3 regions of the Pseudomonas sp. D(2018) genome follow, and region 2 is predicted to be linked to each of the others. Evidence: predicted binding sites of a transcription regulator. Region 2 holds the regulator's gene; each other region holds the start of a gene.

Region 1 (2,249 bases), on a different contig from region 2:
CGGCGACAAGATCGACGAAGTGTTCATCGGTTCCTGCATGACCAACATCGGTCACTTCCGCGCTGCCGGTAAGCTGCTGGACAAGGTCAAGGGCGGTATCCCGACCCGCCTGTGGCTGGCCCCGCCGACCAAGATGGACCAGCACCAGCTGACCGAAGAAGGCTACTACGGCATTTACGGCAAGGCTGGCGCGCGCATGGAAATGCCGGGCTGCTCGCTGTGCATGGGTAACCAGGCTCGCGTACAGACCGGTGCCACCGTGGTCTCCACCTCCACCCGTAACTTCCCGAACCGCCTGGGCGACGCCACCAACGTCTACCTGGCCTCCGCCGAGCTGGCGGCTGTTGCCTCGATCCTGGGCAAACTGCCGACCGTCGAGGAGTACATGGAATATGCGAAGAATATCGACAGCATGGCTGCCGATATCTACCGCTACCTGTCCTTCGACCAGATCGCCGAGTACAAGGAAGCCGCTGCAAACGCCAAGATCCCGGTGGTCCAGGCCTAAGCCTGCATCGGTATCCCGGTAACGAAGAAGCCCCGCCCCGTGCGGGGCTTTTTCTTTGCGCCGTCAGGCGACCGCACATCGATCGGAGCCGCACCGAACGACTCCGCCAGGCCACACACTTTCGACAGAAGGGCGCCCTCTCTGCCTTGCAGCTGCTCCGTCAGCAGCTATGTTCCAGTTATCAGTTGCCACGACGGGGAGCGTCGTCATGAAACTCTGGAACCTGATCCTCTTCTGCGCCCTTGGCTTGGTTGGCTGCTCCAGCGAGTACCTCATCGCCACGACCGATGGCCAGATCATCACGACCCACGAGAAACCCGAACTGGACAGTGACACCGGCATGCTCGAATTCGAGGATGACGAAGGCCGCAGCCAACAAATCCCGCAAGCGCAGGTGAAACAGATCATCGAACGCTGAGGCGGCCCCGAGATCGATCCACTACCCCGCTCCTGCGAGGGTTTCTTCCCCCTCTGGCATATCGCTTGCTTGCTCAGCATCAACAATACTCACTCCAACGGCGGAGCGGGTTGATGACAATGGCGTCGATTCCGGCCGGCCCCGGCTGCTCCGGATCGGCGCCATTTTGCTGATAGGTGGCAACCAAGATGACGGACAAGCAGAACACCACGCGAGCAGACAATCTGGCCTGGGTCACGGGCAGCGACGCGCCAGAGAAGTGCATGCTCAACCTGGGCTTCATGCCCCTGACCGACTCGGCCTCCCTCATAGTCGCCGCCACCCAGGGCTTCGCCCAGCCATACGGCCTCACCCTTAACCTCCAGCGCCAATCGTCCTGGGCCACGCTGCGCGACAAGCTGCTCTCCGGCGAACTGGACGCCGCGCAAGCACTCTACGGACAAATCTACGGGATAGAGCTGGGCATTGGCGGCCCCTGCGCCGAAATGGCCATCCTCATGGGCCTGTGCCAGAACGGCCAGGCCATCAACCTCTCCGAACCACTCAAGCGCATCGGCGTGACCAGTTCCGAGGCACTGATCCGCCACGTGCGCCATGGTGGTGCACGCCTGACCTTCGCCCAGACGTTCCCTACCGGCACCCACGCCATGTGGCTGAACTATTGGCTGGCCGCCCAGGGCATCCATCCGTTGCGGGATGTCGATACGGTCGTTGTACCGCCCTCGCAGATGGTCGCTCACCTCAAGGCGGCTCGCATCGACGGCTTCTGCGCTGGTGGCCCCTGGGGCGCATTGGCGGTGGACCAGGGCCAGGGGTTCACCTTGGCCACCAGCCAGATGATCTGGCCGGACCATCCGGAAAAGGTCCTCGGCGTCACCCGCGAGTTCGCCGAGCAATACCCCAACACTACCCGAGCCCTGACCATGGCCGTCCTTGAAGCGAGCCGCTTCATCGACGCCAGCCTCGAGAACCGGAGCAGCACCGCCCAGTTGATCAGCGGCAGCGACTACGTAGACGTCCCGTTGTCGGCCGTTGAGCCGCGCTTCCTTGGCCACTACGAGGATGGATTGGGCAACGCCTGGGAGGACGATCACCCGCTGCGCTTCTTCGAGGGCGGCCAGGTGAACATGCCCTACCTCTCTGACGGTATCTGGTTCATGACCCAGTTCCGCCGCTGGGGCCTGTTGCGGGACGACCCCGACTATCTCGCCATCGCCCAGCGCGTCCAGCGGCTGGATCGCTACCGCGAAGCCGCCGAAGCCCTCGGTATCCCCGTTCCCGCCCCGATGCGCAGCGCCACACTGATTGACGGTCGTACCTGGG
Region 2 (2,249 bases):
TGCAGGAATTTCATATCAGCCATATCCGCGATAGCCTCGGCATGAGCCTTTCAGGTGGCGAACGTCGCCGCGTGGAAATCGCCCGCGCACTGGCGACTGCCCCCAAGTTCATACTATTGGACGAGCCCTTCGCCGGTGTGGACCCGATTTCCGTGGGCGACATCAAACAGATCATCCATCACCTCAAGGCCAAAGGGATCGGCGTACTCATCACCGACCACAATGTCCGCGAGACGCTCGATATTTGCGAGACGGCCTACATTGTCAGTGACGGACAACTGATCGCCGAGGGGGATGCGGAAGCAATCCTGGCCAACCAGTTGGTGAAGGAAGTCTATCTGGGCCACGAGTTCCGCCTGTAGCGTCCCGCGGCCTTGCCTACAAGACCGGTTGCGTAAGCTAGGAAAATCCTTCAAGGTCAGGCATATAATTTGCTTCCTGGTGGCGCTACGGCGCCCTGTAGTGGATGGCGCGCAAGCGCCGGCGAATAAGGTGCTAAGCCCTCTGCCATGAAACCATCGCTAGTCCTAAAGATGGGCCAGCAGCTGACGATGACCCCGCAGCTGCAACAGGCCATCCGCCTACTCCAACTCTCCACCCTGGATCTCCAGCAGGAGATCCAGGAAGCGCTGGAGTCCAACCCGATGCTCGAACGGCAGGAGGATGGCGACGACTTCGACACCTCCGACCCGATGGCCGAAGGCGACCAGTTGCCCAACTCCGGCAATCAGGAGACCAGCTTTCAAGAGTCCAGCGTCGAGACCAATGCCGAAGCCATGGAAGACGGCGAATGGCACGAACGCATCCCCAGCGAACTCCCGGTCGACACCGCGTGGGAGGACGTCTACCAGACGAGTGCCAGCAGCCTGCCGAGCAACGATGACGACGAGTGGGATTTCACCTCGCGCACTTCGGTTGGCGAGAGCCTGCAGAGCCATCTGCTCTGGCAGCTCAACCTGGCGCCCATGTCCGATACCGACCGCTTGATCGCGGTCACCCTGATCGACTGCATCAACAACGATGGTTACCTCGAAGAGTCACTGGCCGAGGTCGTCGAGGCATTCGACCCCGAACTCGGCATCGAACTGGATGAAGTCGAAGTCGTCCTCCACCGCATCCAGCAGTTCGAGCCCGCCGGCGTCGGCGCCCGCGACCTGCGTGAATGCCTGATCCTCCAGCTGCGCCAGTTACCTACGGGAACCCCCTGGCTGACTGAAGCCCAGCGCCTGGTCAGCGATCTCCTCGACCTGCTCGGCAGCCGCGACTACAGCCAGCTGATGCGACGCATGAAGGTCAAGGAAGATGAACTTCGCCAGATCATCGAACTGATCCAGTGCCTGAATCCGCGGCCCGGTTCGCAGATCGAAGCCAGCGAGCCTGAGTACGTGGTACCGGATGTCATCGTTCGCAAGCACAACGAACGCTGGCTGGTGGAGCTGAACCAGGAAGCCGTGCCGCGCCTGCGGGTCAACCCACAGTACGCCGGTTTCGTTCGCCGCGCCGACTCCAGCGCCGACAACACCTTCATGCGCAACCAGCTTCAGGAAGCGCGCTGGTTCATCAAGAGCCTGCAGAGTCGCAACGAAACCCTGATGAAGGTCGCCACCCAGATCGTCGAGCACCAGCGCGGCTTCCTGGAGTACGGCGATGAGGCGATGAAGCCCCTGGTCCTGCACGACATCGCCGAAGCCGTGGGCATGCACGAGTCCACCATCTCGCGCGTAACTACCCAGAAATACATGCACACTCCCCGCGGAATCTACGAGCTGAAGTACTTCTTCTCCAGCCACGTCAGTACCTCGGAAGGCGGCGAATGCTCGTCTACCGCGATCCGCGCCATCATCAAGAAACTGGTCGCAGCGGAAAATCCGAAAAAGCCGTTGAGCGACAGCAAGATCGCTGGTTTACTGGAGGCACAGGGCATTCAAGTGGCCCGTCGCACAGTAGCCAAGTATCGCGAATCCCTTGGGATAGCGCCTTCCAGCGAACGGAAGCGACTGATGTGACGCGGAAATTGACCCACGCCAAAGTGTTCCGGTGGCAGGCCCGTTAGCCTGTCTCTTATACACGGGCAATAAGGAGAAAGCGGTATGCAAGTCAACATCAGTGGACATCAACTGGATGTGACCGACGCCCTGCGCGATTATGTCGGCGAGAAACTTGGCCGGCTCGAGCGCCACTTCGACAAGATCACTAATGTGCAAGTCATCATGGAGGTCGAGAAACTGAAGCAAAAGATCGAAGCCACC
Region 3 (2,249 bases), on a different contig from region 2:
CGGCCACTCCATCAGCACCGATGAGTACAAGTACACCAAGAAGGTCGGCCACGAACTGGGCCTGCGCAGCCTGGACGTCTGCACGGGCTGCGGCCCCGGCGTGATGAAGGGTCCGATGAAGGGCGCCACCATCGGCCATACCAAGCAACGCATCCACGGTGGCCGCTACCTGGGCCTGACCGAGCCGGGCATCATCGCCGCCGAGGCGCCCAATCCCATCGTCAACGAGCTGGTGATCCTGCCGGACATCGAGAAGCGCCTGGAGGCCTTCGTCCGCGTCGGCCACGGCATCATCATCTTCCCGGGCGGCGTGGGCACGGCGGAGGAGTTCCTCTACCTGCTGGGCATCCTGATGCACCCGGACAACCAGGACCTGCCGTTCCCGCTGGTGCTCACCGGGCCGAAGAGCGCCGCCGCCTACCTGGAGCAGCTGCACGCCTTCGTCGGCGCGACACTCGGTGAAGACGCGCAGCGCCGCTACAGGATCATCATCGACAACCCGGCGGAAGTGGCCATCGAAATGGCCCAGGGCCTGAAGGCGGTGAAGCAGTTCCGCCGCGAGCGCGCGGATGCCTTCCACTTCAACTGGTTGCTGAAGATCGACGAAAGCTTCCAGCGCCCCTTCGAACCCACCCACGAAAACATGGCCAGCCTCAACCTGAGCCGTAGCCTGCCGCCCCACGAACTCGCCGCGAACCTGCGCCGAGCGTTTTCCGGCATCGTTGCCGGCAACGTGAAAGACAAGGGCATCCGCCTGATCGAACAACACGGTCCATACGAGATCCACGGCGACGCCGTGGTCATGCAGCCGCTGGACGAGTTGCTCCAGGCCTTCGTCCGCCAGCACCGGATGAAGTTGCCGGGCGGCGCGGCCTACGTGCCGTGCTACCGGGTCGTACAGAGCGGCGCGTAGTACCAGGGCACGTTCGCCAGACGGTCAGGCACCCTGGCATATCGCTTGCTAATGCTTCTGCCATAGAACCCACTCCAACGGCGGAGTCGGTTCACAGACGATGGCGTCGTTTCCCGTCACCACCCCCATGGTGGCGGGAGCGGCGCCTTTTTCGTTCAGTGGCGGGACAAACGACATGACCGACAAGAGTTGCACCCGTAACGACAACCTCGCCTGGGTCGCGGGCAGCGATGCCCCGGAAAAGCGCACAGTCAACCTGGGGTTCATGGCCCTTTCCGACGCGGCCTCGCTGATCGTCGCGGCCACCCAGGGCTTCGCCCAGCCCTGCGGCCTGACCCTGGAGCTGAAGCGGCAAACGTCCTGGGCCGGCCTGCGCGACCGGCTGCTGTGCGGTGAACTGGATGCCGCGCATTCGCTCTATGGCCAGGTCTATGGCATCCACCTTGGCCTGGCGGGCGTTCCCACCGAGATGGCAATCCTCATGGGGCTGTGCCAGAACGGCCAGGCGATCAACCTTTCCGAGCCACTGCGCCAGGCTGGCGTGACACGCGCCGAGGCCCTCGTCGCCCATATGCGCCAGCGCGGTGGGAAGCTGACCTTCGCCCAGACGTTCCCCACGGGCACCCATGCCATGTGGCTCAACTACTGGTTGGCAGCCCACGGCATTCACCCCCTGGAGGATGTGAACACCGTGGTAGTGCCACCCGCGCAGATGGTCCAGCACCTGCGCGCCGGTCGCATCGACGGTTTCTGCGCCGGCGGCCCCTGGGGAGCGCTGGCCGTGGACGAAAAGCAGGGCTTCACCCTGGCCACCAGCCAGATGATCTGGCCCGACCATCCGGAGAAGGTACTTGGCTGTACCCGCGCGTTCGTGGAGCAATACCCCAACACCGCCCGCGCGCTGACCATGGCCGTACTGGAAGCCAGCCGCTTCATCGATGCGAACGAAGAGAACAAGCGCAGCACGGCCCGCCTGATCAGCGGCAGCGAGTACCTCGATGCACCGCTTTCGGCGATCGAGCCGCGCTTCCTCGGACACTATGAAGACGGCCTCGGCTATGCCTGGCGCGATGCCCACCCGCTGCGCTTCTTCGCCAGCGGCGAGGCGACCATGCCCTGGCTGTCCGACGGCATCTGGTTCATGACGCAGTTCCGCCGTTGGGGGCTGCTCAGGGAAGACCCGGACTATCTCGGTGTGGCCCGTCGAATCCACCAGCTCGCGCTCTACCGGGAAGCCGCCGACGCGCTGGGCATCGACGTACCGGTGCGACCCATGCGCAGCGCCAGACTGTTCGACGGCCATATCTGGGATGGCAGCGATCCGGCCGGTTATGCC

The links. The regulator sigma-54, encoded in region 2, starts transcription at its own class of promoters, with help from an activator protein. The targets are predictions, from matches to a motif close to ANTGGCATNNANNTTGCTNT.
Region 1: a site for sigma-54 is predicted at 979-998, ahead of FFS60_RS10970 (CmpA/NrtA family ABC transporter substrate-binding protein). Genes of this name have one in related genera too.
Region 3: a site for sigma-54 is predicted at 946-965, ahead of FFS60_RS20535 (CmpA/NrtA family ABC transporter substrate-binding protein). Genes of this name have one in related genera too.

Annotation. Positions count from the first base shown of each region.
Region 1 covers NZ_SCOK01000013.1:41,673-43,921, reverse strand. Annotated here, with positions in the region: gene acnB (bifunctional aconitate hydratase 2/2-methylisocitrate dehydratase) at 1-508, shown strand, start outside; gene FFS60_RS10975 (YgdI/YgdR family lipoprotein) at 717-926, shown strand; gene FFS60_RS10970 (CmpA/NrtA family ABC transporter substrate-binding protein) at 1,115-2,249, shown strand, end outside.
Region 2 covers NZ_SCOK01000002.1:311,748-313,996, reverse strand. Annotated here, with positions in the region: gene lptB (LPS export ABC transporter ATP-binding protein) at 1-362, shown strand, start outside; gene FFS60_RS03160 (RNA polymerase factor sigma-54) at 510-2,006, shown strand; gene hpf (ribosome hibernation-promoting factor, HPF/YfiA family) at 2,091-2,249, shown strand, end outside.
Region 3 covers NZ_SCOK01000037.1:4,483-6,731, forward strand. Annotated here, with positions in the region: gene ppnN (nucleotide 5'-monophosphate nucleosidase PpnN) at 1-913, shown strand, start outside; gene FFS60_RS20535 (CmpA/NrtA family ABC transporter substrate-binding protein) at 1,089-2,249, shown strand, end outside.